Regions from separate parts of the Citrobacter telavivensis genome, predicted to be linked through region 3. Evidence: predicted binding sites of a transcription regulator. Region 3 holds the regulator's gene; each other region holds the start of a gene.
What was found. The regulator Fur, encoded in region 3, represses iron uptake genes when iron is present. The targets are predictions, from matches to a motif close to ATAATAATGAGAACNACTATCAA.

Region 1 (10,655 bases), on a different contig from region 3:
TCCTTGAAAGCCTGCAAAATACCCCCATAACTGTTTACGCACTGAAAGAAGACATTGAAGCTCGCGGTTTGGGTGGTCAAATTTCAGACAGTGTCGTCAGGGTTGACTATACTGACTTCGTCAGACTTACGGTTAAGCACGCCAGCCAGATGGCCTGGTGATTGTGTGATCGTTGTATATTTCTTGACACCTTTTCGACACCGCCCTAAAATTCGGCGTCCTCATATTGTATGAGGTCGTTTTATTACGTGTTTACGAAGCAAAAGCTAAAACCAGGAGCTATTTAATGGCAACAGTTAACCAGCTGGTACGCAAACCACGCGCTCGCAAAGTTGCAAAAAGCAACGTGCCTGCGCTGGAAGCATGCCCGCAAAAACGTGGTGTATGTACTCGTGTATATACTACCACTCCTAAAAAACCGAACTCCGCACTGCGTAAAGTATGCCGTGTTCGTCTGACTAACGGTTTCGAAGTGACTTCCTACATCGGTGGTGAAGGTCACAACCTGCAGGAGCACTCCGTGATCCTGATCCGTGGCGGTCGTGTTAAAGACCTCCCGGGTGTTCGTTACCACACCGTACGCGGTGCGCTTGACTGCTCTGGCGTTAAAGACCGTAAGCAAGCTCGCTCCAAGTATGGCGTGAAGCGTCCTAAGGCTTAATGGTTCTCCGTTAAGTAAGGCCAAACGTTTTAACTTAAATGTCAAACTAAACTCGTAGAGTTTTGGACAATCCTGAATTAACAACGGAGTATTTCCATGCCACGTCGTCGCGTCATTGGTCAGCGTAAAATTCTGCCGGATCCGAAGTTCGGATCAGAACTGCTGGCTAAATTTGTAAATATCCTGATGGTAGATGGTAAAAAATCTACTGCCGAAACAATCGTATACAGCGCGCTGGAGACCCTGGCTCAGCGCTCTGGTAAATCTGAACTGGAAGCTTTCGAAGTAGCTCTCGAAAACGTGCGCCCGACTGTCGAAGTTAAGTCTCGCCGCGTTGGTGGTTCTACTTATCAGGTACCAGTTGAAGTCCGTCCGGTTCGTCGTAATGCCCTGGCAATGCGTTGGATCGTTGAAGCTGCTCGTAAACGCGGTGATAAATCCATGGCTCTGCGCCTGGCGAACGAACTTTCTGATGCTGCAGACAACAAAGGTACTGCAGTTAAGAAACGTGAAGACGTTCACCGTATGGCAGAAGCCAACAAGGCGTTCGCACACTACCGTTGGTAATCCCTTCGGAGTTTTAGTCACCAGGCGGGCGCTTCCAGTAAGCAGCCCGCTTTGGGCTACTTAAATTGAACGCCTAAAAGATAAACGAGGAATCAAATGGCTCGTACAACACCCATCGCACGCTACCGTAACATCGGTATCAGTGCGCACATCGACGCCGGTAAAACCACTACTACCGAACGTATTCTGTTCTACACCGGTGTAAACCATAAAATCGGTGAAGTTCATGACGGCGCGGCCACCATGGACTGGATGGAGCAGGAGCAGGAACGTGGTATTACTATCACTTCCGCAGCGACTACTGCATTCTGGTCTGGTATGGCTAAGCAGTATGAACCGCATCGTGTAAACATCATCGACACCCCGGGGCACGTTGACTTCACAATCGAAGTAGAACGTTCCATGCGTGTTCTTGATGGTGCGGTAATGGTTTACTGCGCAGTTGGTGGTGTTCAGCCGCAGTCTGAAACCGTATGGCGTCAGGCAAACAAATATAAAGTTCCGCGCATTGCGTTCGTTAACAAAATGGACCGTATGGGTGCGAACTTCCTGAAAGTTGTTGGTCAGATCAAAACCCGTCTGGGCGCGAACCCTGTTCCGCTGCAGCTGGCAATTGGCGCTGAAGAAGCGTTCACCGGTGTTGTTGACCTGGTGAAAATGAAAGCCATCAACTGGAACGAAGCAGATGCAGGCGTTACCTTCACTTATGAAGATATCCCGGCTGACATGCAGGAACTGGCTGAAGAATGGCACCAGAACCTGATCGAGTCCGCTGCGGAAGCTTCTGAAGAGCTGATGGAGAAATACCTGGGTGGTGAAGAACTGACTGAAGAAGAGATCAAAAAAGCTCTGCGTCAGCGCGTTCTGAACAACGAAATCATCCTGGTAACCTGTGGTTCTGCATTTAAGAACAAAGGTGTTCAGGCGATGCTGGATGCGGTAATTGATTACCTGCCATCCCCGGTTGACGTACCTGCGATCAACGGTATCCTGGACGACGGTAAAGATACGCCTGCTGAGCGTCACGCTAGCGACGAAGAGCCTTTCTCTGCACTGGCATTCAAAATCGCTACCGACCCGTTCGTGGGTAACCTGACCTTCTTCCGTGTGTACTCCGGTGTGGTTAACTCTGGTGATACCGTACTGAACTCCGTGAAATCTGCACGTGAGCGTTTCGGCCGTATCGTTCAGATGCACGCTAACAAACGTGAAGAGATCAAAGAAGTTCGCGCGGGCGACATCGCTGCTGCGATCGGTCTGAAAGACGTAACCACTGGTGACACCCTGTGTGACCCGGATGCGCCGATCATTCTGGAGCGTATGGAATTCCCTGAGCCGGTAATTTCCATCGCCGTAGAACCGAAAACCAAAGCTGACCAGGAAAAAATGGGTCTGGCTCTGGGTCGTCTGGCTAAAGAAGACCCGTCATTCCGCGTATGGACTGACGAAGAATCTAACCAGACCATTATCGCCGGTATGGGTGAACTGCACCTCGACATCATCGTTGACCGTATGAAGCGTGAATTCAACGTTGAAGCGAACGTCGGTAAACCTCAGGTTGCTTACCGCGAAGCGATTCGTGCGAAAGTTACCGATATCGAAGGTAAACACGCCAAGCAGTCTGGTGGTCGCGGTCAGTATGGTCATGTTGTTATCGACATGTACCCACTGGAGCCGGGTTCTAACCCGAAAGGCTACGAGTTCGTCAACGACATTAAAGGTGGTGTAATCCCTGGCGAATACATCCCGGCCGTTGATAAAGGTATCCAGGAGCAGCTGAAAGCCGGCCCGCTGGCAGGTTACCCGGTTGTTGATATGGGTGTTCGTCTGCACTTCGGTTCTTACCATGACGTTGACTCCTCTGAACTGGCGTTTAAACTGGCTGCGTCTATTGCCTTTAAAGAAGGCTTTAAGAAAGCTAAACCAGTTCTGCTTGAGCCAATCATGAAGGTTGAGGTAGAAACGCCGGAAGAAAACACCGGTGATGTTATCGGTGACTTGAGCCGTCGTCGCGGTATGCTGCGCGGTCAGGAATCCGAAGTCACTGGCGTTAAGATCCACGCTGAAGTTCCGCTGTCTGAAATGTTCGGATATGCAACTCAGCTGCGTTCTCTGACCAAAGGTCGCGCATCGTACACTATGGAATTCCTGAAGTATGATGATGCACCGAACAACGTTGCTCAGGCCGTAATCGAAGCCCGTGGTAAATAATCCACAGGATTAAAACCTAAGTCCCGTGCTCTCTCCACAAGGGGAGAGCGCTATAGTAAGGAATATAGCCGTGTCTAAAGAAAAATTTGAACGTACAAAACCGCACGTTAACGTCGGCACCATCGGCCACGTTGACCACGGTAAAACTACCCTGACTGCTGCCATCACTACCGTACTGGCTAAAACCTACGGCGGTGCTGCTCGCGCATTCGATCAGATCGATAACGCGCCGGAAGAAAAAGCTCGTGGTATCACCATCAACACCTCTCACGTTGAATATGACACCCCGACTCGCCACTACGCGCACGTAGACTGCCCGGGCCACGCCGACTATGTTAAAAACATGATCACCGGTGCTGCGCAGATGGACGGCGCGATCCTGGTTGTTGCTGCGACTGACGGCCCGATGCCGCAGACTCGTGAGCACATCCTGCTGGGTCGTCAGGTAGGCGTTCCGTACATCATCGTGTTCCTGAACAAATGCGACATGGTTGATGACGAAGAGCTGCTGGAACTGGTAGAGATGGAAGTTCGTGAACTGCTGTCTCAGTACGATTTCCCGGGCGACGACACGCCGATCGTTCGTGGTTCTGCTCTGAAAGCGCTGGAAGGCGAAGCAGAGTGGGAAGCGAAAATCATCGAACTGGCTGGCTTCCTGGATTCTTACATCCCGGAACCAGAGCGTGCGATTGACAAGCCGTTCCTGCTGCCGATCGAAGACGTATTCTCCATCTCCGGTCGTGGTACCGTTGTTACCGGTCGTGTAGAGCGCGGTATCATCAAAGTTGGCGAAGAAGTTGAAATCGTTGGTATCAAAGAGACTGCCAAGTCTACCTGTACTGGCGTTGAAATGTTCCGCAAACTGCTGGACGAAGGCCGTGCGGGTGAGAACGTAGGTGTTCTGCTGCGTGGTATCAAACGTGAAGAAATCGAACGTGGTCAGGTACTGGCTAAGCCGGGTACCATCAAGCCGCACACAATGTTCGAATCTGAAGTGTACATTCTGTCCAAAGACGAAGGCGGCCGTCATACTCCGTTCTTCAAAGGCTACCGTCCGCAGTTCTACTTCCGTACCACTGACGTGACTGGCACCATCGAACTGCCGGAAGGCGTAGAGATGGTAATGCCGGGCGACAACATCAAAATGGTTGTTACCCTGATCCACCCGATCGCGATGGACGACGGTCTGCGTTTCGCAATCCGTGAAGGCGGCCGTACTGTTGGTGCGGGCGTTGTTGCTAAAGTAATGAGCTAATTATTTACTGATTAGTTCTGCACTTAAAAAGGGCGCTTCGGCGCCCTTTTTTGCTGCCTGTGATTTGGTTGTCACATTTACTCGCAATTTTTACTTCGCTCCCGTTGCGTAGAGAGAATTGTGCTATTGTAATCATAACTATTCTCATTTACACTTTGCACAGAAATTGAACGGGAGCGATCATGTACGTTTGTTTGTGTAATGGTGTAAGTGATAAAAAAATTCGCCAGGCGGTACGTCAGTTTCATCCTCAATCCTTCCAACAGTTACGCAAGTTTATACCTGTGGGAAATCAATGCGGTAAATGCGTTCGGGCAGCACGCGAAGTGATGCAGGATGAGTTAATGCAAATGCCAGAATTTAAAGAGATCGCCTGAGTCACACTCTTTTTTTTGACATCCCTGTAGCCCCATCTATGCTCTGGAGAGTGGAAGCGGAGGGACTATAAAATGAAAGGTGATGTTAAAATCATAAATTATCTCAATAAACTATTGGGAAATGAGCTTGTCGCGATCAACCAGTATTTTCTCCATGCACGTATGTTCAAAAATTGGGGACTTACCCGCCTCAATGACGTCGAGTACCATGAATCCATCGATGAGATGAAACACGCGGATAAATATATTGAGCGTATTTTGTTCCTGGAAGGGATCCCGAACCTGCAGGATCTCGGTAAGTTGGGGATTGGCGAAGATGTTGAAGAGATGCTGCAGTCCGATCTCAGATTAGAGCTCGAAGGGGCGAAAAACTTACGTGAAGCGATCGCCTATGCTGATACCGTTCATGATTATGTCAGCCGGGATATGATGATCGAAATCCTTGCGGATGAAGAAGGGCATATCGACTGGCTGGAGACTGAACTGGATCTCATCTCGAAAATTGGCCTGCAAAATTATCTGCAGTCGCAAATTAAAGTGACCAGTTAATCGCTTCAGAAGTGAAACGGTAACATCCGGTGATGAAACCCGCTGCCGCCAGAAATGGCCCAAAAGGCAGCGGGTTTTTTAATACCGACTTTCCATGAATTATCCCCAATGCTGCGATACCAGAACACGCTAACAGCGCCGCCCAAAAGACCAAAAATGGTAATGACATCCACCCATGCCAGGCACCCAGCGCGGCAAGGAATTTCACATCACCATAGCCGAGTCCTTCTCTCTTACGAACCAACCGATAGCTCCAGTAGATAAAGGCAAAACTGGCGTAGCCTGCAATGGCACCCCATACGGCATCTGCAAGTTGTGCCGGGATGATGCACAGGTGAAAGAGGAGTCCGCCCCACAACAATGGGCAGGTAAACCGGTCCGGCAGTTGTCCGCTGCGCACATCGCAGAAACTAAGAGACAAAGACAATGCGGTATATAGCAGCAGAAAGGGCAGGGCAGCGACCATCAGGTATCCTCCATCAATCCTGTCGCTACTTTAAAGAAGGCTAATGAGGGAGCAAGGTACTATTATGAGTATTGCGAGCGACTTTCCTGCTCAATTGCCGCGTTTCATTCACTACATAAAAGCCTGGAACCCTACTCGCATTACGGACGAAGTGATTAATATCTACGCGACACTTGCTTCAGTCTGATATTTACGTATAATGCGCGGGCTTGTCTTAATCGACGGCAGGTTCGATCTGAACCTCAGGTAGCCGATTTGGCTATCTAACAATGCTCCCAATCGGGGGGCTACGTAAGAACGGTTACACTCTCCCATCAATCGTAATGGGTCTGAGGAGTAATCATTTTCGTTTATAAAATAATTGGAGCTCTGGTCTCATGCAGAACCAAAGAATCCGTATCCGCCTTAAAGCGTTTGATCATCGTCTGATCGATCAATCAACCGCGGAAATCGTCGAGACTGCTAAGCGCACTGGTGCGCAAGTCCGTGGTCCGATCCCGCTGCCGACCCGCAAAGAGCGCTTCACCGTTCTGATCTCTCCGCACGTTAACAAAGACGCGCGCGATCAGTACGAAATCCGCACTCACAAGCGTCTGGTTGACATCGTTGAGCCAACCGAGAAAACCGTTGATGCTCTGATGCGTCTGGACCTGGCTGCCGGTGTAGACGTGCAGATCAGCCTGGGTTAATCAGGTCATCGAGCGATTGAGAGGTTGATACAATGATTGGTTTAGTCGGTAAAAAAGTGGGTATGACCCGCATCTTCACTGAAGATGGCGTCTCTATCCCAGTAACCGTAATCGAAGTTGAAGCAAACCGTGTTACTCAGGTTAAAGACCTGGCTAACGATGGCTATCGTGCTGTTCAGGTTACCACCGGTGCTAAAAAAGCTAACCGTGTAACCAAGCCGGAAGCTGGCCATTTCGCTAAAGCTGGCGTTGAAGCTGGCCGCGGCCTGTGGGAGTTCCGTCTGGCTGAAGGTGAAGAATTCACCGTTGGTCAGAGCATCAGCGTAGAACTGTTTGCTGAAGTTAAAAAAGTTGACGTAACTGGCACCTCTAAAGGTAAAGGTTTCGCTGGTACCGTTAAGCGCTGGAACTTCCGTACCCAGGACGCGACTCACGGTAACTCCTTGTCTCACCGCGTTCCGGGTTCTATCGGTCAGAACCAGACTCCGGGCAAAGTGTTCAAAGGCAAGAAGATGGCAGGTCAGCTGGGTAACGAACGTGTAACCGTTCAGAGCCTGGACGTAGTACGTGTTGACGCTGAGCGCAACCTGCTGCTGGTTAAAGGTGCTGTCCCGGGTGCTACCGGTAGCGACCTGATCGTTAAACCAGCTGTGAAGGCGTAAGGGGATAGCAATGGAATTAGTATTGAAAGACGCGCAGAGCGCGCTGACTGTTTCCGAAACTACCTTCGGTCGTGATTTCAACGAAGCGCTGGTTCACCAGGTTGTTGTTGCTTATGCAGCTGGTGCTCGTCAGGGTACTCGTGCTCAGAAGACTCGTGCTGAAGTAACTGGTTCCGGCAAAAAGCCGTGGCGCCAGAAAGGTACCGGCCGTGCGCGTTCAGGTTCTATCAAGAGCCCGATCTGGCGTTCCGGTGGCGTGACCTTCGCTGCTCGCCCGCAGGACCACAGTCAAAAAGTTAACAAGAAGATGTACCGCGGCGCGCTGAAAAGCATTCTGTCCGAACTGGTACGTCAGGATCGTCTGATCGTTGTCGAGAAGTTCTCTGTTGAAGCGCCTAAAACTAAGCTGCTGGCACAGAAACTGAAAGACATGGCTCTGGAAGATGTGTTGATCATCACCGGTGAGCTGGACGAAAATCTGTTCCTCGCAGCACGTAACCTGCACAAGGTTGACGTTCGCGATGCAACGGGTATCGACCCGGTTAGCCTGATCGCCTTCGACAAAGTCGTAATGACTGCTGATGCTGTTAAGCAAGTTGAGGAGATGCTGGCATGATTCGTGAAGAACGTCTGCTGAAGGTGCTGCGTGCACCGCACGTTTCTGAAAAAGCGTCTACTGCGATGGAAAAAACTAACACCATCGTTCTCAAAGTTGCTAAAGACGCGACCAAAGCAGAGATCAAAGCTGCTGTGCAGAAACTGTTTGAAGTCGAAGTCGAAGTCGTTAACACCCTGGTAGTTAAAGGGAAAGTTAAACGTCACGGACAGCGTATCGGTCGTCGTAGCGACTGGAAAAAAGCTTACGTCACCCTGAAAGAAGGCCAGAATCTGGACTTCGTTGGCGGCGCTGAGTAAGTCGGAGGAGTAATACAATGGCAGTTGTTAAATGTAAACCGACATCTCCGGGTCGTCGCCACGTCGTTAAAGTGGTTAACCCTGAGCTGCACAAGGGCAAACCTTTTGCTCCGTTGCTGGAAAAAAACAGCAAATCCGGTGGTCGTAACAACAATGGCCGTATCACCACTCGTCATATCGGTGGTGGCCACAAGCAGGCGTACCGTATTGTTGACTTCAAACGCAACAAAGATGGTATCCCGGCAGTTGTTGAACGTCTTGAGTACGATCCGAACCGTTCCGCGAACATCGCGCTGGTTCTGTACAAAGACGGTGAGCGCCGTTACATCCTGGCCCCTAAAGGCCTGAAAGCTGGCGACCAGATCCAATCTGGCGTTGATGCTGCAATCAAACCAGGCAACACCCTGCCGATGCGCAATATCCCGGTTGGTTCTACCGTTCATAACGTAGAAATGAAACCAGGAAAAGGCGGTCAGCTGGCACGTTCCGCTGGTACTTACGTTCAGATCGTTGCTCGTGATGGTGCTTATGTCACCCTGCGTCTGCGTTCTGGTGAAATGCGTAAAGTCGAAGCAGACTGCCGTGCAACTCTGGGCGAAGTTGGCAATGCTGAGCATATGCTGCGCGTTCTGGGTAAAGCAGGTGCTGCACGCTGGCGTGGTGTTCGTCCGACCGTTCGCGGTACCGCGATGAACCCAGTCGACCACCCACATGGTGGTGGTGAAGGTCGTAACTTTGGTAAGCACCCGGTAACTCCGTGGGGCGTTCAGACCAAAGGTAAGAAGACCCGCAGCAACAAGCGTACTGATAAATTCATCGTACGTCGCCGTAGCAAATAATTTTAGAGGATAAGCCATGCCACGTTCTCTCAAGAAAGGTCCTTTTATTGACCTGCACTTGCTGAAGAAGGTAGAGAAAGCGGTGGAAAGCGGAGACAAGAAGCCCCTGCGCACTTGGTCCCGTCGTTCAACGATCTTTCCTAACATGATCGGTTTGACCATCGCTGTCCATAATGGTCGTCAGCACGTTCCAGTATTCGTAACCGATGAAATGGTCGGTCACAAACTGGGTGAATTCGCACCGACTCGTACTTATCGCGGCCACGCTGCTGATAAAAAAGCGAAGAAGAAATAAGGTAGGAGGAAGAGATGGAAACTATCGCTAAACATCGCCATGCTCGTTCTTCTGCTCAGAAGGTTCGCCTTGTTGCTGACCTGATTCGCGGTAAGAAAGTGTCGCAGGCTCTGGATATTCTGACCTACACCAATAAGAAAGCGGCTGTACTGGTCAAGAAGGTACTGGAATCTGCCATTGCTAACGCTGAACACAACGATGGCGCTGACATTGACGATCTGAAAGTTACGAAAATTTTCGTAGACGAAGGCCCGAGCATGAAGCGCATTATGCCGCGTGCAAAAGGTCGTGCAGATCGCATCCTGAAGCGCACCAGCCACATTACTGTGGTTGTGTCCGATCGCTGAGACTCTGGAGACTAGCAATGGGTCAGAAAGTACATCCTAATGGTATTCGCCTGGGTATTGTAAAACCATGGAACTCTACCTGGTTTGCGAACACCAAAGAATTCGCTGACAACCTGGACAGCGATTTTAAAGTACGTCAGTACCTGACTAAGGAACTGGCTAAAGCGTCTGTATCTCGTATCGTTATCGAGCGTCCGGCTAAGAGCATCCGTGTGACTATTCACACTGCTCGTCCGGGCATCGTTATCGGTAAGAAAGGCGAAGACGTAGAAAAACTGCGTAAGGTCGTAGCGGATATCGCTGGCGTTCCTGCACAGATCAATATCGCCGAAGTTCGTAAGCCTGAACTGGACGCAAAACTGGTTGCTGACAGCATCACTTCACAGCTGGAACGTCGCGTTATGTTCCGTCGTGCGATGAAGCGTGCTGTACAGAACGCAATGCGTCTGGGCGCTAAAGGGATTAAAGTTGAAGTTAGCGGCCGTCTGGGCGGCGCGGAAATCGCACGTACCGAATGGTACCGCGAAGGTCGCGTACCGCTGCACACTCTGCGTGCTGACATCGACTACAACACCTCTGAAGCGCACACCACTTACGGTGTAATCGGCGTTAAGGTATGGATCTTCAAAGGCGAGATCCTGGGTGGTATGGCTGCTGTTGAACAACCGGAAAAACCGGCTGCTCAACCTAAAAAGCAGCAGCGTAAAGGCCGTAAATAAGGAGCGTCGCTGATGTTACAACCAAAGCGTACAAAATTCCGTAAAATGCACAAAGGCCGTAACCGCGGTCTGGCTGCTGGCGCGGATGTTAGCTTCGGCAGCT
Region 2 (10,655 bases), 750 kb from region 3:
GCTGAAATACGAGCACACATTCCTCTGCACGCTCTATCGATGTCACCTATCCTTAGTGCGAGGCATCACAACTTTCGTAATACAGGTTTAACTTCCAGGCAGGGCGTCCCGGAAGTCGGCTTTCCATATCCTTCTCAACTTAAAGACTAAGACTGTCATGAAAAAGACGAAAATTGTTTGCACCATCGGTCCGAAAACCGAATCTGAAGAGATGTTAACCAAAATGCTGGACGCGGGCATGAACGTCATGCGTCTGAACTTCTCTCACGGTGATTATGCAGAACACGGTCAGCGTATCCAGAACCTGCGCAACGTGATGAGTAAAACCGGCAAAAAAGCCGCAATCCTGCTCGACACCAAAGGTCCGGAAATCCGTACCATTAAACTGGAAGGCGGCAACGACGTTTCCCTGAAAGCAGGTCAAACTTTTACGTTCACCACGGACAAATCCGTCGTTGGTAACAACGAAATCGTGGCGGTCACCTACGAAGGTTTCACCTCCGATCTGTCTGTCGGTAACACCGTACTGGTCGACGATGGTCTGATCGGTATGGAAGTCACCGCGATCGAAGGCAACAAAGTGATCTGTAAAGTGCTGAACAACGGCGACCTCGGCGAAAACAAAGGCGTTAACCTGCCTGGCGTCTCTATCGCCCTGCCGGCGCTGGCTGAAAAAGACAAACAGGATCTGATTTTTGGTTGCGAACAAGGCGTTGACTTTGTTGCGGCGTCCTTTATCCGTAAGCGCTCTGACGTAGTTGAAATCCGTGAGCATCTGAAAGCGCACGGCGGCGAGAAGATCCAGATCATCTCCAAAATTGAAAACCAGGAAGGCCTGAACAACTTCGACGAAATCCTCGAAGCCTCTGACGGTATCATGGTCGCGCGTGGCGACCTGGGCGTTGAAATCCCGGTTGAAGAAGTTATCTTCGCGCAGAAGATGATGATCGAAAAATGTATCCGCGCACGTAAAGTCGTTATCACGGCTACGCAGATGCTGGATTCAATGATCAAAAACCCGCGTCCGACGCGTGCTGAAGCAGGCGACGTGGCGAACGCCATCCTCGATGGCACCGATGCGGTTATGCTGTCTGGCGAATCCGCAAAAGGCAAATACCCGCTGGAAGCCGTCACCATTATGGCGACCATCTGTGAACGCACCGACCGCGTGATGACCAGCCGTCTGGACTTCAACAACGACAGCCGCAAACTGCGCATCACCGAAGCCGTCTGCCGCGGTGCAGTGGAAACGGCTGAAAAACTGGAAGCGCCGCTGATCGTCGTTGCCACTCAGGGCGGTAAATCTGCTCGCGCAGTGCGTAAATACTTCCCGGACGCGACTATTCTCGCACTGACCACCAACGAAGTGACTGCTCGTCAGCTGGTACTGTGCAAAGGCGTTGTGCCTCATCTGGTGAAAGAAATCGCCTCTACCGATGATTTCTACCGTCTGGGTAAAGACGTTGCTCAACAGAGCGGTCTGGCGCAGAAAGGCGACGTTGTGGTGATGGTTTCCGGTGCTCTGGTACCGAGCGGCACCACTAACACGGCATCTGTTCACGTACTGTAATAATTCCCGTGTGAATTAATTCGATTAAAAAAGCGCCCTCGTGGCGCTTTTTTTATTTTTCCAATAGCTACTATTAATAAAAAAGCAAATCGGATTGAGCTATCTAATTACAGATTATCTAAGACGAATCCGATGGAAGCCGCCTGTTTTCACTCAGTTTTTTAGCCGTTTTTGCACATTTCGATGCTTCTTTGAGCGAACGATCAAAAATAAGCGCCTTCTCATCAAAAAAATATTCTCAACATAAAAAACTTTGTGTAATACTTGTAACGCTACATGGAGATTAACTCAATCTAGAGGGTATTAATAATGAATCGTACTAAACTGGTACTGGGCGCGGTAATCCTGGGTTCTACTCTGCTGGCTGGTTGCTCCAGCAACGCTAAAATCGATCAGCTGTCTTCTGACGTTCAGACTCTGAACGCTAAAGTTGACCAGCTGAGCAACGACGTGAACGCAATGCGTTCCGACGTTCAGGCTGCTAAAGACGACGCAGCTCGCGCTAACCAGCGTCTGGACAACCAGGCTACTAAATACCGTAAGTAATAGTACCTGTGTAATAGAAATGGCGCACATTGTGCGCCATTTTTTTTGCCTCTCGTTTTAGCTTCCCACTACTGCGTCTGCATCTCTTCCTGTACTGAACCGTTCTGCGCTGACTGAACAGTCGGTGTTGCCACAACGGCTGGCGTTTGCCCGGCGGACACGGCCACCGGATATCCCGCCCGGCGATACAGCGCTTTCTCTACCAGACCGTCATCCACCTCTTTCGTCGCCTTAAACTGGCTGAACCCGGCTGGCAGCACATACGGCATCGTCTGCACGTTTTGCTCTTCTTCCGGCGACAGCGGTCGATGAACCTCAACGTAGCGCAGGCCGTTCGGCTCTACGGAATATTTCACCGGCTCGTTAATCACTTTCACCGGCGTTCCTGGTCTGACCTGAGAGAACAGCGCTTTGATGTCCGGGGCGTTCATCCGGATACACCCGGAACTGACGCGCAGACCGACGCTGTCAGGCTGGCTGGTGCCATGAATGAGATACTCGCCATTACCGTGCGCCAGACGCAGTGCAAAGAGCCCCAGCGGGTTATTGGGTCCAGCGGGGACCACCGGCGGTAACGTAACGCCACGCTCCAGAGAGCGCTTACGAATACCTGCTGTCGGCGTCCAGGTGGGATTTGGGATTTTCTGCCCAACGCGGGTTTCCATCACCGGCGTTTCCAGTCCCTGCAAGCCGATACCGATCGGATACACCTGGACGATATTTTCTCCAGGCGGATAGTAATACAACCGCAGTTCAGCCAGATTGACAATAATACCTTCACGCGGCGCATCGGGCAGCAGAAGCTGTGACGGGATCGTGACCAGCGTGCCCGGCTTTGGCACAGGAGCAATGGTATTATTCGCCTCCAGAATGAGCATGGCGGCAGTATCAAAACGACGGGCAATCGCCTGAAGGTTTTTATCGCCTTCCTGCACCGTGTACGTTTGATTCTGCCCAACAAGACGACTGCCTGCTGGCGGTAAGGGATAATCTACCGCCCAGGCGGCCGGTAAGGCGCTGTAAGCGCCGATAAGCATTAGAGTAATAAGAGACGCGCGTTTCATACCCAACCTCCTGTATTCACTGGCATGGCCAGAATGCTGATAATCCTGTAAGACAGCCTGGCTGCCTTACCTAACAGGATGAAAGCTGTCTATTGAGTTTAGCTAAGAGTTGCTGCTTTGGTACGGATCGCGCGAATCATCGCTTCCAGACCCTGTGAACGAGACGGGGTGAGATGCTGCGCGAGCGCCATTTGTTCAAACCACGGTCGCACATCAAAATTCACGATATCCTGAGCCGTCATCTGGTGATACAGAATGAAGACGACCGCAATCAGTCCTTTCACAATGGCAGCATCACTGTCGCCCTGCAGTTCAATAACGCCTTGCGCATTCTGGCGCATCACTATCCAGACCTGACTCTGACATCCCTGAATCGTATTTTCAGGGCAGCGATCCGCGGCGGATATCTCCGGCAGTCGCTGTCCCAGTTCAATGATGTACAGATACTTCTCTTCCCAATTAGCGCAACGCTGAAAATTACGCAACAATTTTTCTTTATCCGGCAGCGCGGCCATAGTGCCTCCCTGTTATCCCAGTAAGCGATGAATACGTTGCAACCCCGTCACCAGGCGATCCACTTCTTCATGGGTGTTATACATTGCCAGCGACGCCCGACACATGGCCGGCACCTGATAAAACGCCATCAGCGGCATTGCGCAGTGGTGTCCGGTCCGCACGGCGATCCCGTAATTATCGAGAAAGCTGCCGACGTCATAAGCGTGATGTTTCCCGAGATTAAAGGCAATCACGCCAAGCCGGTCAGTCGGACCATACAGCGTGAGATCCGGCACCGTCGTCAGTTGCTCCAGCGCATAGTGCATCAGGTTCTGTTCGTACTCACCAATCGCCTCCAGCCCCAGCGCTGAAACATATTCCAGCGCCGCACCAAAACCGATAATCCCGCCGGTATTCGGCGTCCCCGCTTCGAAGCGCCACGGCGCTTTCGTCCAGGTGGTGCCCTGCGTCAGGCTGACAGTGGCGATCATCGACCCTCCCCCTTCCCACGGCGGCATCTGTTGCAACACCGCCTCTTTGACGTAGAGCACGCCAATACCGGTCGGACCATACAGCTTGTGGCCCGAGAAGACGTAAAAATCACAGTCCAGCGCCTGAACGTCTACCGGGTGGTGCATCACCGCCTGCGCACCGTCCACCAGCACCTTCGCACCATGCTGATGCGCCAGCGCGGTCATTTCGGCGATCGGGTTTTCAGTGCCCAGCACGTTTGAGACGTGAGTGATCGCCAGCAGTCGGGTTTTCTCATCAAACAGAGTGGGCAGGACTTCCTGTTGCAATGTACCGTCGGGGTTCAGCGGGATCACCCGCAGTTCGGCCCCCACGCGCGCGCACAGCATCTGCCACGGCACAATGTTGGCATGGTGCTCCATCTCACTGATGATGATGTTGTCGCCCGCATGCACGTTCTCTGGCCCCCAACTGTTGGCGACCAGGTTAATGCCCTCCGTCGTACCACGCACAAACACCAGTTCTTCCGCCGAGCGCGCGTTAATAAACAGCGATGCCAGCTTACGCACGTTTTCCATTTTTTCGGTCGCCTGGGCGCTGAGGGTGTGGATCCCCCGATGCACCGCCGCATAGCCGTGACGATAAAACTCGGCTTCTGCGTCAATCACCTGCGCCGGTTTTTGTGCGCTGGCGGCACTGTCAAGATACGCCAGCGGCAGGCCGTTCACTTCACGCGTGAGGATGGGGAAATCCGCACGCACCTTGTCGATGGGAAATGTCATGCTACGCCTCCCGGCAGACGCTGGCCTATCCGCGACAGCACCTGGTGTTTCAGCGCCTCGTCGCTCAACGCTTCCGTCAGTTCTGCGGCAAAGGCATAAAGGATCATCTGCTGCGCATCCCGCTGAGCTATCCCGCGCGAACGCAGGTAGAACATCTGCTCATCGTCAATGCGCCCTATCGTCGCTCCGTGGCTGCACTTCACGTCATCGGCGTAAATCTCCAGTTGCGGTTTGGTATCCACCTCCGCGAGCTTTCCGAGCAGCAGGTTGTTGTTCGTCATCTGCCCGTCCGTTTTGATCGCGTGTTGGGCAACGTTAATCAGCCCGTTAAACACCGCACGGCCCTTATCGCTGACGATCGTTTTATGCAGTTGTCGGCTGTTGCAGTAGCCTTTGTTGTGCTCAAGCCAGGTGCGGGTATCACAGACCTCATTTTTCACCGGCATCGCCAGGCTGTTGATCCTGAGCGTCGTGTTCTCTCCGTTCAGTTGAGTACTGGTGTTATGACGCAGCACCGCATCGCCAAGCAGAAAACTGTGGCTGTGGGCCGAGGCATCCGCCGCCAGCAAAATATCGTTATGAGCAAAGTGATGGCTGAGCGGATTTTCAAACGCCAGCTTGATGTGACGCAGGTGCGCGTTTGCCGCCACGTTCATGGTCAGGCGCGCGCCGGTGAAATGTCGGGCATCGTTCAGACTGACGTAATGTTCGATGATCGTCGCCTCCGCGCCTTCCGCCAGCTCAAGGTGATGGCGATAGTGCGCCGTGTTTACTTCCTCAGCGGATACGCCCTGGGTGATGTGCATCAGCACCAGCGGTTTTACCGGGCGCTGATTACGCTTAACGCGGATATGCGTCACGCTACGCGCCAGGCCTTCAGTGAGATGCAAGAACACCTCCGGCTGTACCGCCGTCGGCAGGGTCTGGCGTTCATCGTTGATCGCCACCTCAAAGCCGCTGTTTTCCCAGTTGTCGCTAAGCGTCGGGCTGAACTGACCGTCAACAAACACCAGCCGCAGCGCCTCAACGTTGAGCGCTAACGCATCGCGCTGCGCCGGGGTAACATCGGCGTTGCGACTGACGAACAGGCTGTTGGTAAGGCCTTCCAGCGGCGTATATTTCCAGTTCTCATGCTTGCGCGTCGGCAGCCCCAGGCGCAGAACCTGCTGGAGATGCTGTTGCGCCTGCTGTGAGCGCGTCTCGCCCTGCGCTTCAAACAGATGATGCCATTGTTGCAGCGCATTACTGCTGTTCGGTAAGCCAGCCATATCCCTGCTCCTCCAGTTGTTTGACCAGCGTGAAATCGCCAGACTTCACAATCCGCCCCTGATACAGGACGTGGACAAAATCAGGTTTGATATAGTCAAGAATACGCTGATAGTGGGTGACAATAATGAACGAGCGCTTACCGTCACGCAGTGAGTTGACGCCATCGGCAACCACTTTCAAGGCATCAATATCCAGCCCGGAATCCGACTCATCGAGAATACACAGTTCCGGCTCCAGCACCGCCATTTGCAGAATGTCATTACGCTTCTTCTCGCCACCGGAAAAACCGACGTTCACCGAGCGGGTTAGCAGATCTTCCGGCATCTTCAACAGCGCGATTTTCTCTTCCATCAGATCCTGAAAATCGAAGCGATCCAGCGATTCCTGTCCGCGATAAGTGCGCACCGCATTGAGCGCCGTTTGCAGGAAAAACTGATTGCTGACGCCAGGGATTTCCACCGGATACTGGAAGGCCATAAAGATGCCTTCACCCGCTCTCTCTTCCGGCGCCAGGTCGAGCAGGTCTTTCCCTTTAAACATCACCGACCCGCCGGTGACTTCGTAATCTTCACGCCCTGCCAGCGTCGCAGAGAGCGTACTTTTCCCGGAGCCGTTTGGTCCCATAATGGCATGCACTTCTCCCGGACGAACCTCGAGGCTCAACCCACGCAGGATCGCTTTCTCTTCCACACTGACCTGTAAATCTTTAATCGTTAACATGTTGCTTCCTTAACCGACGCTGTGTTCAAGGCTAATGGCTAATAATTTTTGCGCTTCAACGGCGAACTCCAGCGGCAACTCCGAAAAAACGTCCTTACAGAAGCCGTTGACGATCATCGAGATCGCATCCTCTTCGCTGATGCCGCGCTGCAGGCAATAGAACAGCTGATCTTCACCAATCCGCGAGGTGGTCGCTTCATGCTCCAGCTGCGCGCTGTTGTTCCGGCATTCGACATACGGGAAGGTATGCGCCCCGCAGTCGGCGCCAATCAGCATTGAGTCGCACTGGGTGAAGTTACGGGCATTGGTGGCCGTCGGCATAATTTTGACCAGACCACGATAGCTGTTCTGGCTGTGTCCGGCAGAGATCCCCTTTGAGATAATGGTCGACCGGGTGTTCTTGCCAATGTGGATCATCTTGGTGCCGGTATCCGCCTGCTGATGTCCGCTGGTCAGCGCCACCGAATAAAATTCACCGATGGAGTTGTCGCCACGCAGAATGCAGCTTGGGTATTTCCAGGTAATTGCCGATCCGGTCTCCGACTGGGTCCACGACATTTTGCTGTTCTCACCCTCGCACAGCGCGCGTTTGGTGACGAAGTTCAGAATACCGCCGGTGTTGTTATCGCCAGGGAACCAGTTCTGAACGGTGGAGTATTTCACCTCGGCGTCTTTGTGGATGATCACTTCCACTACCGCCGCGTGAAGCTGATAGCTGTCGCGCACCGGTGCTGAACAGCCTTCGATATAGCTCACATAGCTGCCTTCATCCGCTACCAGGATCGTGCGCTCAAACTGCCCGGTCTTCTCGGCGTTAATGCGAAAGTAGGTGGAAAGCTCCATCGGACAGCGCACGCCTTTCGGCACATAAATAAAGGTGCCATCAGAAGCGACCGCCGCATTTAGCGCGGCGAAGAAGTTATCGTTGCCGGGTACGACGGTGCCAAGATACTGTTTCACCAGTTCGGGATGATCGTGAATCGCTTCGCCGAACGAGCAGAATATGATCCCCTGCTCCGCCAGTTTTTCACGATAGGTGGTGGCAACAGAGACAGAGTCAAAGATGGCGTCAACTGCCACCTCACGGCCTTCGCGCACCGGTACACCGAGCTGTTCAAAGGCAGCCTCCACCTCTTTACTGAGGAAAGCATTCGCCCCGGTTTGCTGTACCGCTCCCGGTTCCGACACGCAGGTCTCATCACAATTCCCGCACGAGGGCGCGGAATAGTAGCTGTAGTCCTGATAATTCAGCTTCTCATAGTGCGCCTTTAACCAGTGCGGCTCCTGCATGTCGACCCAGGCCCTGTACGCATTGAGGCGAAACTCCAGCATCCACTCAGGTTCATTACGTTTGGCCGAAATGGCGCGTACCACCTCTTCGTTGATCCCTTTCGCCAGCTCATCCGTTTGCAGTTGGGTAAAGAAACCCTCCTTGTAATTCAGAGGGCCGCCGGTCCAGGTTTTGACATCGTCAGTTGCTTCAGTATTACGAGACATAGTACCGCCTATACCCCAAAGCTTTCGCCACAGCCGCATTCGTTCTGGGCCTTCGGGTTATGAAATTTGAATAACTGGTTTAATCCTTCGCGGACGTAATCCACTTCCGTGCCGTCGATGAATGGCATCGCCTGCAGCGGGACGTAGAGCTTCGCGCCCTCAACCTCGAACAGCAGATCGTCTTTCTCCGGCTCGCTGACGGTATCCAGCACATAGCCAAAACCGGCGCATCCCGTCTGCTTAACGCCCAGGCGCACGCCCAGCATGCCAGGCTGCTTTGCGACCAGTTCGCGAATATGCGCTGCTGCCGCAGGGGTGAGCGTCAATCCGCGCCAGGCGAAATCGTCCGGATTAAATGTTCCTGAATGCAATTCCATAGGGTTACCTCGCATAATGAGCCATCAGGCTATAACACCATGTTAGTGATAACGATTCTCACTTCAACCCCTCAACAGCAGGGGCATTCTGGCGTTTCACCCTTTTTGACCACTTTTATTAAGCATAGACCCTGCCGCGCGGGTTAAGAGGAATGGATGAATTTGTTCAATGCATTGATTGATAATGACTTTAACGTTCATCATCGACCTGGCAGGTCAAAACAGTAAAGATGTATAGAAAATGACTATTTCAGGGATAGGAATAACATGAGGAGGGTGAAAGCACAGAAAAACAAAACCCTTAAGGTTGTCAGTAACAGCCTTAAGGGTTCCGGCCCCATCCGGCGCTTATCTCCGGCACTCACGATGGCTTAGCTCTTGAAGGGGCGATAAGAATAGTCTCATATTGCCGAAGGTCATTTTTAACACAAATTGCTATCCCGCACTTTTTTGTGGCGGATCAATTCCATGCGTTACGACATCGTTGCCTGGATTGCCTCCAGAAACAGCCGAAGCCCAACGGGCTGATGCTCACGGGAAAGATACAGACCGTACACGGCAAGGCGTCGGGGTTGCAGCATCGGCAGCAGGCGTACCAGTTGCCCCTGCGCGAGTCCTTCACGCGCTTCCTTTTCCGGCACCAGCGCGATCCCCATGCCTGCCAGCGCAGATTCGCACAGCAGAGACGAGATCCCGGCGCTCAGATTTCCCTTTATCGCCACCGAGGCCGCCTCGCCCCGTTCGTCGAGAAAATGCCACGATTTCCCAGCAAACCCACTGTAATACAGGCAGTTATGCTGAGCGAGATCCTCCAGCGTCTGCGGGATGCCGTGCTGGCGCAAATACGCCTCTGACGCACACAGAACCGATTCGCAGTCGCCGAGTCGGCGGGCAATCGTACCTGGCTCGGGGTTATCGGTAATACGAATCGCGACATCAATGCGTTCACCGACCAGACTGACCGGCTGATTGTTTATCTCAACTTCAATGCGCAATTCTGGATACCGTGCTAAAAAACCTGGTAGCACCGGCGCGAGAATGTGCATTGCCGTAAAGTGCGCACACGCGACGCGCAGCGTTCCGGAGGGAATCTCTGTCGCCGACGCCGCACCAATCGCCTGCGACAGCTGCGCCAGCGTTCTCGTCTTCACCAGCGCCTCTTCTCCGGCTGGCGTAATCGTCAGCCTGCGCGATGAACGATGAATCAACCGCGCGCCTGCCCATTTCTCCATCTCATCAAGATAACGGCTCACCATCGGTCGGGAGAGTCCCAGTGCCCGCGCCGCCGCACTCAGGCTGCCTAAATCGCAGATATGATTGAATACCGTCGCCGCCATGACTCTGTCCATTGCTACCCCATCCGATCGTTTTATGAAACTCAGCATGTTCTGATACAGGAATTCTAACAGATCCAAATTTCCTTAAAATACAGGCCACACCCAGAACAATTTCATCTGCATAAGGTTATCCCTCATGAAAAGTAAACTGCTGACCCTGTTGTTGCCTGCTGTCGCCTCTCCACTGTTTGCCGCACCGCTGCAACTTGACGTCTATAACCCACAGGAAAACGCCATCTTCCCTGTTTCTTCAACGCTGGTATCCGGCCCGACGGAAGCCATATTGTTTGATGCGCAGTTCAGCACTAAAGACGGGGCAAAACTGGTGGAGATGATTAAATCCCGTGGCAAAACGCTGAAAGCCATCGTGATTACCTCCGGCGATCCAGATTTCTATTTTGGCCTGGAGCCGATTGTGAAAGCTTTTCCTGACGCGAAGGTACTGGCGACACCATCGGTCGTTGAGCATATTCGTGCCACCAAAGAGGCTAAGCTGCAGTACTGGGGACCACAGATGAAGGATGGCG
Region 3 (10,655 bases):
GATCGTTCACGATGGTCAGGTTCAGTTTGTAATGCTCCGCGATACGTTTCCAGTATTCAATACCGGAACCGCCCAGCGGATCCACGCCCAGCGTCAGACCGGCTTTCTGGATAGCAGCCATGTCGACGATGTCCGCCAGCCCTTCAACGAACGGCTGTACCAGGTCCTGTTCTTTGACATGACCGGACGCCAGCGCCGCATCCAGAGAAATACGCTTCACGCCTTTGAGGTCATCAGCCAGTAGCGCATTCGCGCGGTCTTCCACCACTTTCGTGACGTTAGTATCTGCCGGGCCACCGTTAGGCGGGTTGTATTTAATGCCGCCATCTTCCGGCGGGTTGTGGGACGGGGTAATGACAATACCGTCAGCCAGTGGGCCGCCTTTTTTGTTGTGGACCAGAATGGCATTCGATACGGCTGGCGTTGGGGTAAAACCGTTGTTCTCCTGAACAATCACGTCGACACCGTTCGCTGCGAGCACTTCCAGTACGGAGATAAACGCCGGTTCGGACAGCGCATGGGTGTCTTTACCCACATAGCACGGACCCGTAATGCCGTTTTTCGCACGCTCTTCCGCGATAGCCTGCGCAATCGCCAGAATGTGGGGCTCGTTGAAGCTATGACGACCTGCACTGCCACGGTGTCCGGAAGTGCCGAACTTCACCGCGTGTTCCGCATTTCCTTTTGCGGGCTTCAGTACATAGTATTGTGCCGTCAGTTGAGCGACGTTAATCAAATCACTTTGTTGCGCAGGCTTGCCTGCACGGTCGTGGATTGCCATTGCCTGGTCCTTTTCTGCATGGATTAAATTGTTCCGCAAACCTTTTCAATCAATTCCGCCGGGAATTGCATTGACTGCATGATGTGTTCGATCATGCTGCATTTACGGCCGGTGTTGGTGTTGGTGATCACCCAATAAGGCGTGCCGGGCACGTGTTTTGGTTTGGTTTGATTACCGTTTTTCAGTAGCGTCTGTTCATCAGCCGCAAAATAGACACGCGTTCGGCCATGCAACGATTCCGTTGCTTCAGCAAACGCATGTTGATCCAGTGTATAAAGTGTAGTCAGCACCAGCATAAAGCGGTTAACCGCTTTCTTCTGTTCCGCATATTCATCGGACAGAAGCAGTTCACGCATCGCGCGCACTTTATCTTTGACAAGATTGACGGGTTTCGCCTCTGCAACCACCGGTTGCGCCGTGCGAACCTCTTTTGTCACTGGCGTGACGGGCTGTGATGCGGCGGAAAACTTCAACATACGCCGTAAAATCTCGGATGCGCTCTCGCCGATATGCTTCGTGTGGCTGGCAATATAGCTATAGAGTTCATCATCAACTTCAATCGTTTTCATCTTAATCCAGTGCGGTGTCTTATCTGATCTGAAATACAAATCGTTGGGAGTATAGGGGCAAATCCCAACGGCGAATAGCGTCAAACCTGGCTGAACAAAAAACTCGGAGAAAACCGAAGTGGTTGCAGCCCAGTGGCAGAATGGTCAACATAATACCCTAACCCGACAGAGCGAAAAAAAGAACTTTGCCATGAAATTGAATATCCGAGCGCAATCCGCACAAAACCTGCACAATAATTCTCCCATCGTACTGGTTCACGGTTTATTTGGTAGTCTGGACAACCTGGGCGTGCTCGCACGAGACCTGGTGAACGACCATGACATCATCCAGGTCGATATGCGTAACCACGGTCTCTCTCCTCGCGACCCGGTGATGAACTACCCGGCGATGGCACAGGATCTGCTGGATACGCTGGAGGCACAACACATCGAAAAAGCCACCTTTATTGGTCACTCGATGGGCGGTAAAGCGGTAATGGCGCTCAGCGCGCTGGCCCCGGAACGCATCGATCGTTTAGTGGCAATAGATATCGCCCCGGTGGACTACCCTGTCCGCCGCCACGACGAAATTTTCGCTGCCATCAACGCGGTGACGGCATCAAAGGCAAAGACCCGCCAGCAGGCGGCTGCGGTCATGCGCGAATATCTTAATGAAGAAGGCGTGATTCAGTTTTTGCTGAAATCATATGTTGACGGCGAGTGGCGTTTTAACGTGCCGGTGCTGTGGGAACAATACCCGCATATCGTCGGCTGGGAGACGATTCCGGCCTGGGATCATCCGGCGCTGTTTATCCCCGGCGGCAACTCCCCTTATGTCACCGAGGCGTATCGCGCCGATTTACTGGCCCAGTTCCCACAGGCGCGTGCGCATGTGATTGCCGGGGCGGGTCATTGGGTGCATGCCGAAAAGCCGGAGGCGGTGCTGCGCGCCATCCGTCGTTATCTCAACGAGACGGCTAACTGATTAAAAACTCAGCGTCCGTGCGCGATTACACGTACGAACGTTGGCGCGCCTCATCCGCTGATGTATGATGGCGCGCTATCCATCCGGGCAGAGGCCTGGCTGATTGTTTCCCCGAAGTCACCAAAATCATGGCCAAAGAACAAACGGACCGTACGACACTAGATCTGTTCGCGCACGAGCGTCGCCCGGGACGACCGAAAACCAATCCGCTTTCGCGCGATGAACAACTGCGCATTAACAAGCGTAATCAGCTAAAACGCGACAAAGTTCGTGGTCTTAAGCGTGTCGAGCTCAAGCTCAACGCGGAAGCCGTTGACGCGCTAAATGAGCTGGCGGAATCCCGGGAGATGAGCCGCAGTGAACTGATTGAAGAGATACTGATGGCCCAACTGGCGGCGCTACGCGGCCAGGATCTCGCCTGAAATCCCCTCATTCCCCACTTTCGTGTAGCATGGAGTGCACTCGTATGCGTTTGCTATTTCCGCATACCTGACTGTTCTGCTATGATTGCCGTTATCTGTGGGCAACTCGCCACCACCATTTCAATAAGTTTCAAGAGGTTACTTTACTCATGGCAATCACTGGCATCTTTTTCGGCAGCGACACCGGGAATACCGAAAATATCGCAAAAATGATTCAAAAACAGCTTGGTAAAGACGTTGCCGATGTGCATGACATTGCAAAAAGCAGCAAGGAAGATCTCGAAGGCTATGACATTCTGCTGCTTGGTATCCCAACCTGGTACTACGGTGAAGCGCAGTGCGACTGGGACGACTTCTTCCCGACCCTCGAAGACATTGATTTTAACGGCAAACTGGTTGCGCTGTTTGGCTGCGGCGATCAGGAAGACTATGCTGAATACTTCTGCGACGCGTTAGGCACAATCCGCGATATCATTGAGCCGCGCGGCGCAACCATCGTGGGTCACTGGCCGACCGCAGGCTATCATTTTGAAGCGTCCAAAGGTCTGGCGGATGACGACCATTTTGTCGGTCTGGCGATTGACGAAGACCGTCAGCCGGAACTGACCGCCGAGCGCGTGGAAAAATGGGTGAAGCAGATTTCTGAAGAACTGCACCTCGACGACATCATTAACGCCTGATGTACGGCGGCGCAGACAATGTTTGCGCCGCATCAATAGACAGAACCAATCAAAATAATTGCTACAAATTTGTAACTTTCTTGCCCATCCCTGTACAATGTGCGGGAGTTTTTAGGTGGCGCTCTCATTTCCAGGCAATACCGACTATTTATTAACATTTGCCAGAGGCTTGCGGTTTTCATTTAGACACGGCAGTCCTATAATGAAACGCATTATCTCGAGTGCAATTTCTGTCACTTCTTGTATGAAGTGAATCGTTTAGCAACAGGACAGATTCCGCATGACTGACAACAATACCGCATTAAAGAAGGCTGGCCTGAAAGTAACGCTTCCTCGTTTAAAGATCCTGGAAGTTCTTCAGGAACCGGAAAACCATCACGTCAGTGCGGAAGATTTATATAAACGACTGATCGACATGGGTGAAGAAATTGGTCTGGCGACCGTGTATCGCGTGCTGAACCAGTTTGACGACGCCGGGATCGTTACCCGCCACAATTTTGAAGGCGGTAAATCCGTTTTCGAGTTGACCCAGCAGCATCATCACGATCACCTTATTTGCCTCGATTGCGGCAAAGTGATCGAATTCAGTGATGATTCTATTGAAGCGCGTCAGCGTGAGATCGCGGCGAAGCATGGCATTCGTCTGACGAATCATAGCCTTTATCTGTACGGCCACTGTGCTGAAGGCGATTGTCGCGAAGACGAACACGCGCACGACGCGAAATAATTTGTATTATTCTGAAAAGCCAACCTGCCGGTTGGCTTTTTTTATGCGTGCCATTCCCCACGCCGCGCTTTCTTCTGACAGCATGTTGCTTTAATGTAAAATCTCACCCTGCCTTGTCCGGAGAATCGAAATGGAACTTCGCCAGCTACGTTATTTTGTCCGTATTGTGGAAACCGGGAGTATGGGCAGCGCGGCGCTCGATCTCGACATCGGCGTTTCCGCGCTCAGCCAGCAGATGACACGACTGGAAAACGAACTTGCGATTCGTCTATTGCAGCGAACCTCGCGTGGCGTAACGCCAACCAACGCCGGTCTGGCCTTTTACTCACAGGCGCAACTGGCGCTGCGTCACGCTGATGACGCCATTCTGGCCGCGCGCGATGCGCGTCTGTCCGGACATGTCAGCGTCGGCATGGCCCCCAGCACGGCCTCTGTCCTGGGAATGCCGTTTATTCATGCTATGCGGGAACATTACGCCGACGTACGCTTGCATGTGGTGGAAAGCCTCTCGGGCAATCTGGAACGGATGATCAACACCCGTCAGATTGATCTGGCCGTCGTTTTTCAAAAAGAGAAGATCCTGCGCTGGAGCGCCAGGCCGGTTCTCGAAGAGCGGCTTTTTCTGATTGGCACGCACGAGCTGCTGGCGGATATTCCGGATGACACCATAACCCCTGCTCAACTGGCGAATATTCCCCTGATCATGCCAAGCCTCGGTCACGGACTGCGCGGCCGACTGGAGGCCATCTGTCAGGAACACGGACTAAAGGTTGATATCGCCACGGAAATTGACGGCCTGACGTTACTGATGCACGCCGTTCGCAGCGGACTCGGTGCCACGCTGCAACCCGGAGCTGCCATTTCGCACCTTGAGAGAGACGCGCTAAGAGTGATCGGTGTCCACAATCCTGTACTTAGCCGCCCCAATTTTCTGGTCAGCCTGTCTGACGATGAACTCACCCCCGCCGGGCTCGCCGCCCGCGTGATGCTCACAAAAGTCATGCGTGAACTTGTTGAAACCGGCTGTTGGCCGGGTGCAACCCTTTACGCTCACTAAACAGGTCTTTAGCTTTTCGTCATAGCGCCCATACAACCCGTACGTATACATTTCAATTACAAATTTAACAAATAGTTAAATGATAATGGAGTATACGATGGTGGATGTACTGGTGATTGGCGGCGGTAATGCCGCGTTATGTGCCGCCTTAACCGCTCGCGAGGCAGGAGCCTCCGTGTTGCTGTTAGAGGCTGCGCCACGGGAATGGCGCGGCGGCAATTCTCAACATACGCGCAATTTACGATGCATGCACGATGCGCCACAGGATGTGCTGGTCGAGAGTTATCCCGAAGAGGAATTCTGGCAGGATCTCTGGCGTGTCACGGAAGGCAACACCGATGAAGCGCTGGCGCGTCTGGTGATCCGCACCTCATCGCAGTGTCGTGACTGGATGCGCCAGCACGGTGTTAACTTTCAGCCTCCACTCTCTGGCGCACTGCACGTGGCGCGTACCAATGCCTTCTTCATGGGCGGCGGTAAAGCCCTCGTGAACGCCTATTACCGCAGCGCAGAAAAGCTGGGGGTTCAGATTCGCTACAACTCGCCGGTACAGGCGCTTGAATTGCGCAACGGTGAATTCGTCGCCGCCCTGGCAGGGAACGAGCGCATTGAGGCCAAAGCCTGCGTCCTCGCCGCTGGCGGGTTTGAATCCAACCGCGAATGGCTGCGCGAGGCCTGGGGGGAAAACGCGCGTGGCGAATGGCCGGCCGATAACTTCCTCATTCGTGGCACCCGCTTTAATCAGGGCGTCTTGCTCAGATTTATGATCGATGCCGGGGCTGACATCATCGGCGATCCGTCCCAGTCCCACTGTGTTGCCATTGATGCCCGAGCCCCGCTGTATGATGGCGGCATTTGTACCCGCGTGGATTGCGTCTCGCTTGGCGTGGTGGTCAATCGGGACGCGGAGCGCTTTTACGATGAAGGCGAAGATTTCTGGCCGAAACGGTATGCCATCTGGGGGCGTCTGGTTGCCCACCAGCCCGGCCAGATTGGCTACTCCATTATCGATAGCAAAGCGATCGGCCACTTTATGCCGCCGGTTTTCCCGGGCGCGCAGGCCAACACGCTGGGTGAACTGGCCCGCCAGCTGGGGCTGGATACCGAACGCTTTACCCATACCGTGGAACAGTACAACCAGGCCTGTCAACCGGGCCAGTTTGATCACACAACGCTGGATAACTGCGCGACGCAGGACCTGACGCCACCCAAAACCCACTGGGCGCGGCCTATCGATACCCCCCCCTACTACGGCTATGCCCTGCGTCCGGGGATCACCTTTACCTATCTGGGACTGAAAGTGAATGCACACGCTGCGGTCCACTTCGCTGGAGCCCCCAGCCGTAACCTGTTCGTTGCCGGTGAGATGATGGCAGGCAACGTGCTGGGCAAGGGTTATACCGCCGGTGTCGGCATGTCCATCGGCACCACGTTCGGGCGGATCGCAGGGAAAGAAGCCGCACGGGCGGCACGTAAGGAGGCGCGCCATGAAGCAGCTTGAAAAATTGATTATTGAAGCCAAAATTCTCACCGAGCCGGAGGCGGAAGTCGAGCGGGTGATGCAGGTTTGTAACGCCTGCCGCTATTGCGAAGGGTTTTGCGCCGTGTTTCCGGCAATGACTCAACGACTGGAATTCGGCAAAGCCGACATCAACTATCTTGCTAACCTGTGTCATAACTGTGGCGCCTGCTTACATGCCTGCCAGTATGCCCCGCCGCATGAGTTTGCTCTCAACGTGCCGAAAGCGATGGCGGAAGTACGCCTGGAGACCTATCAACATTACGCACGGCCTGCGGCCTTTGGCGCACTGTATCGCCGGGCAGGCGTCACCGTGACGCTGGCGCTGGTCTTTAGTCTGATCCTCTTTTTACTCCTCGCGATGGGGCTGAAAGGATCGCTGCGCCACCCACCGCTGGCCGGTGATTTCTACCAAATCTTCCCGCACAACCTGCTGGCATGGATGTTTGGTTCCGTTTTCGTTCTGGCGATCGGTTTATTGATGGCGGGCGTGATCCGCTTCTGGCGTGAGATATCGCCGGTCGGGCCACGTCCGGCGGAAATTGCCGAAGCCTCGCACAATGCGCTTACGCTGAAATACCTCGACGGCGGACATGGCAAAGGCTGCAACGACGCTGACGACGCCTTTACGCTGATGCGCCGTCGTTTCCATCATTTCACCTTCTACGGCTTTATGCTCTGTTTCGCCGCGACCGTGGTGGCGACCGGCTACCACTATTTTGCCGGATGGGAAGCCCCCTACCCGTTCTTTAGCGTGCCGGTCATGCTTGGCACGCTCGGAGGCGTCGGTTTAGTCGTCGGTCCGGCAGGCCTGCTGTGGCTAAACCTTAAGCGTTCGCCACTGCATGGTGATGCGCGGCAGAAACCAATGGATCGCGGATTTATTTTACTGCTGCTACTAACCAGCCTGACCGGTCTGGGCTTGCTGGCGGGAAGAGACACCTCATGGATGGGGATCCTGCTTGCCATCCATCTTGGCGTGGTCATGGCACTTTTTTTGACCATTCCGTACGGAAAATTTGCCCACGGATTTTACCGCTGCGCATCTTTACTCAAATGGGCGATTGAGAAGCGACGCGGAAAACAGGCGGGGGTCGCAGGCGACTAACCCGCAAACTCTTACCTCTATAAATATTATGATAAGACAGTGGAGCAACCTCAATGACTCAACAACCATCGCGCGCCGGCACGTTCGGCGCAATACTGCGTGTGACCAGCGGTAATTTTCTCGAACAGTTCGATTTTTTTCTGTTTGGTTTTTATGCCACCTATATCGCAAAGACGTTTTTTCCTGCCGAAAGTGAGTTCGCCAGCCTCATGCTTACTTTTGCTGTTTTTGGCTCCGGCTTTTTAATGCGTCCCATCGGGGCGGTAATACTGGGGGCATATATCGACAGGATCGGCCGGCGTAAAGGGCTGATGGTCACTCTTGCAATCATGGGCTGCGGCACGCTGCTGATAGCCCTCGTTCCGGGTTATCAGACCATCGGCCTGCTGGCCCCCGCGCTGGTCCTGCTGGGGCGCTTGTTACAGGGATTCTCTGCCGGCGTCGAACTGGGTGGCGTCTCTGTTTATCTTTCTGAAATTGCAACGCCTGGCAACAAAGGCTTTTACACCAGTTGGCAATCGGCCAGTCAACAGGTCGCGATCGTTGTCGCCGCGCTGATTGGCTACGGCCTGAATGTCACGCTGGGGCACGATGAGATCTCTGAATGGGGTTGGCGAATCCCGTTCTTTATTGGTTGTATGATTATTCCGCTGATTTTTGTTCTTCGACGTTCACTGCAGGAAACTGAAGCCTTTTTACAACGTAAGCACCGCCCCGACACCCGGGAGATTTTTACCACCATCGTTAAAAACTGGCGCATCATCACCGCAGGAACCCTGCTGGTGGCGATGACGACCACGACCTTTTATTTTATTACCGTTTATACCCCTACATACGGGAGAGCCGTTTTGAACCTGAGCGCGCGTGACAGCCTGATAGTCACCATGCTGGTGGGGATTTCTAACTTCATCTGGCTGCCAATTGGCGGCGCCATCTCTGACCGGATTGGGCGTCGCCCGGTGCTGATGGGTATCACTTTGCTCGCCCTGATCACCACCTGGCCGGTAATGAACTGGCTGACCGCCGCCCCGGATTTCACCCGTATGACGCTGGTGCTGCTCTGGTTCTCGTTCTTCTTCGGCATGTACAACGGCGCGATGGTTGCCGCACTGACCGAAGTGATGCCGGTTTATGTGCGAACCGTGGGGTTTTCGCTGGCCTTTAGCCTCGCCACGGCGATTTTCGGCGGCCTGACGCCCGCTATTTCCACGGCGCTGGTCCAGTTGACCGGCGATAAGAGTTCTCCGGGTTGGTGGCTCATGTGCGCAGCGCTCTGTGGACTCGCCGCGACCGCAATGCTGTTTGTCCGTCTCAGCCGCGGTTATCAGACGGCAGAGAATAAGCTCTGAAACGCAAACGGGCGGAGAAATCTCTCCGCCCGTTTTATGTTGTTTCTGACGCTTACTTCGCCGTATTGTTGCTGCGAATTTCCTGCCAGATCTTATCGCAATCGGCTTTCACGGCCTGATCGTTACCGGTGCGCGTCGCCTGAATACACTGCTGGTAATCCAGCACCCTTACACTCTCCTGATTCGCAAACTGCTGATGCTGTTTCTCTTTTTTCAGCACATTCAGCACGCTCTGACAGGCTTCGATTTTCTCTGGCGATCCCTGCGCCGTATTGATACAGGCGCTGTACGCCTCTTTCAACCGGCTGTCTTCTTTCGGGGCCGTTGACGGCGCGCAGGCCACCAGTCCCGAGGCCATCACGGCGATGAGTATCAGTTTTTTCATAGCATGGTCCTCAACGGTGCGGCAGGCGCAGGGCCTGCCGCTGTTGGCATTAGAAGATGGTGAACGGCGCAATCACGATGAACTTCACGTCGCGCTCATCCTGGAAGATGTTGCCATAACCGCCACCCCAGCTCGGGATGTTGGAGTGGTTGTCATATTCGGTGAAGTGCAGTTTAAACATGGTGCCTTTCGCACGACCGTCCTGCAGCGTATAGACCGCATCCAGGCTATAAGATGACTCTTCGATAGTACGGTTTTTGTCGTAGTACGCATCCGGGCTGCTCTGCCAGGTAGACGGTTTCGCGTCCCAGGCATACACATAAGAAGCCCCGACCGCCCAGCCAGGCAGATTCCAGTTCTTCAGGTCATACATTGCACCGAAGAAGACCGCTTTTTCACCGTTGGCGTTGAAGTCCGAACGGTTATCCCACCAGATATCCAGACGACCGTTGGATGACGCATAGGTCGGTGTCATACGTTGCAGGAAGAACCCTTGCTGACCATCGGCCTTAACCCAGGTCCCTTCCAGACGCAGGTCAACAACTTCCGCCACCTTGTAGCCGAAGGTCAACGCCTGCAGCCAGGCCGTACCGTCATAAATGTCGCTGGCGCTGCGGTCATCGACTTTGTCACGCGCCCCGTAGAACTGGTAGCTGGTGGAGAACGGATTGCCACCTAAATCGAACTTGTAGCTGGCTTTGGCGAAGTACTGATCGACATAGCCTTCGGACTGACCAAACGCCGCTTCCAGCACCAGGTCATTTTTGAAATCATATTTTGCACCGACAGAGTGGAGATAATCGACTTTGGTCTTTTTATCGCCCTGGTAGAATTTATCGACTTCGGTGTGCCACGGCGCTTTATATTCATTGGCCCACATATAGGAGAAGCTCAGTGCGCCCGCGTCGCCGTAGTCAAAGTTAGCGCCCGCTTCGGCACCCTGATAGGTACCCGGCATAAAGCTCCAGTGCGGCGCTAACAGCGTCTGACCGGTAGGTTGAATATAACCGGCACGTGCCCAGGCGGGACCGTATTTGAATTTCGCGGCGGCCTTATACAAACTAATTCCGCTCTTATCACCGGAGTAGTCTTCG

Region 1: bfd (bacterioferritin-associated ferredoxin) is a predicted target of Fur. The motif match lies at 4,820-4,842, and genes of this name have one in related genera.
Region 2: sufA (Fe-S cluster assembly scaffold SufA) is a predicted target of Fur. The motif match lies at 8,831-8,853, and genes of this name have one in related genera.

The regions. Positions count from the first base shown of each region.
Region 1 is NZ_JBGUBF010000003.1:477,846-488,500, forward strand. Features, by position in the region: gene tusB (sulfurtransferase complex subunit TusB) at 1-161, shown strand, start outside; gene rpsL (30S ribosomal protein S12) at 287-661, shown strand; gene rpsG (30S ribosomal protein S7) at 758-1,228, shown strand; gene fusA (elongation factor G) at 1,325-3,439, shown strand; gene tuf (elongation factor Tu) at 3,510-4,694, shown strand; gene bfd (bacterioferritin-associated ferredoxin) at 4,877-5,071, shown strand; gene bfr (bacterioferritin) at 5,144-5,620, shown strand; gene ACERJC_RS16950 (prepilin peptidase) at 5,604-6,086, opposite strand; gene rpsJ (30S ribosomal protein S10) at 6,464-6,775, shown strand; gene rplC (50S ribosomal protein L3) at 6,808-7,437, shown strand; gene rplD (50S ribosomal protein L4) at 7,448-8,053, shown strand; gene rplW (50S ribosomal protein L23) at 8,050-8,352, shown strand; gene rplB (50S ribosomal protein L2) at 8,370-9,191, shown strand; gene rpsS (30S ribosomal protein S19) at 9,208-9,486, shown strand; gene rplV (50S ribosomal protein L22) at 9,501-9,833, shown strand; gene rpsC (30S ribosomal protein S3) at 9,851-10,552, shown strand; gene rplP (50S ribosomal protein L16) at 10,565-10,655, shown strand, end outside.
Region 2 is NZ_JBGUBF010000001.1:1,201,559-1,212,213, reverse strand. Features, by position in the region: gene ynhH (protein YnhH) at 1-150, shown strand, start outside; gene pykF (pyruvate kinase PykF) at 158-1,570, shown strand; gene lpp (murein lipoprotein Lpp) at 1,880-2,116, shown strand; gene ldtE (L,D-transpeptidase LdtE) at 2,185-3,180, opposite strand; gene sufE (cysteine desulfuration protein SufE) at 3,279-3,695, opposite strand; gene sufS (cysteine desulfurase SufS) at 3,708-4,928, opposite strand; gene sufD (Fe-S cluster assembly protein SufD) at 4,925-6,196, opposite strand; gene sufC (Fe-S cluster assembly ATPase SufC) at 6,171-6,917, opposite strand; gene sufB (Fe-S cluster assembly protein SufB) at 6,927-8,414, opposite strand; gene sufA (Fe-S cluster assembly scaffold SufA) at 8,423-8,791, opposite strand; gene ACERJC_RS05770 (LysR family transcriptional regulator) at 9,265-10,140, opposite strand; gene ACERJC_RS05765 (Vmh family MBL fold metallo-hydrolase) at 10,265-10,655, shown strand, end outside.
Region 3 is NZ_JBGUBF010000001.1:451,876-462,530, reverse strand. Features, by position in the region: gene pgm (phosphoglucomutase (alpha-D-glucose-1,6-bisphosphate-dependent)) at 1-781, opposite strand, end outside; gene seqA (replication initiation negative regulator SeqA) at 805-1,350, opposite strand; gene ybfF (esterase) at 1,541-2,314, shown strand; gene ybfE (LexA regulated protein) at 2,443-2,736, shown strand; gene fldA (flavodoxin FldA) at 2,886-3,416, shown strand; gene fur (ferric iron uptake transcriptional regulator) at 3,697-4,143, shown strand; gene tcuR (tricarballylate utilization LysR family transcriptional regulator TcuR) at 4,274-5,200, shown strand; gene tcuA (FAD-dependent tricarballylate dehydrogenase TcuA) at 5,298-6,701, shown strand; gene tcuB (tricarballylate utilization 4Fe-4S protein TcuB) at 6,688-7,827, shown strand; gene tcuC (tricarballylate/proton symporter TcuC) at 7,881-9,176, shown strand; gene ACERJC_RS02080 (ChiQ/YbfN family lipoprotein) at 9,229-9,561, opposite strand; gene chiP (chitoporin ChiP) at 9,611-10,655, opposite strand, start outside.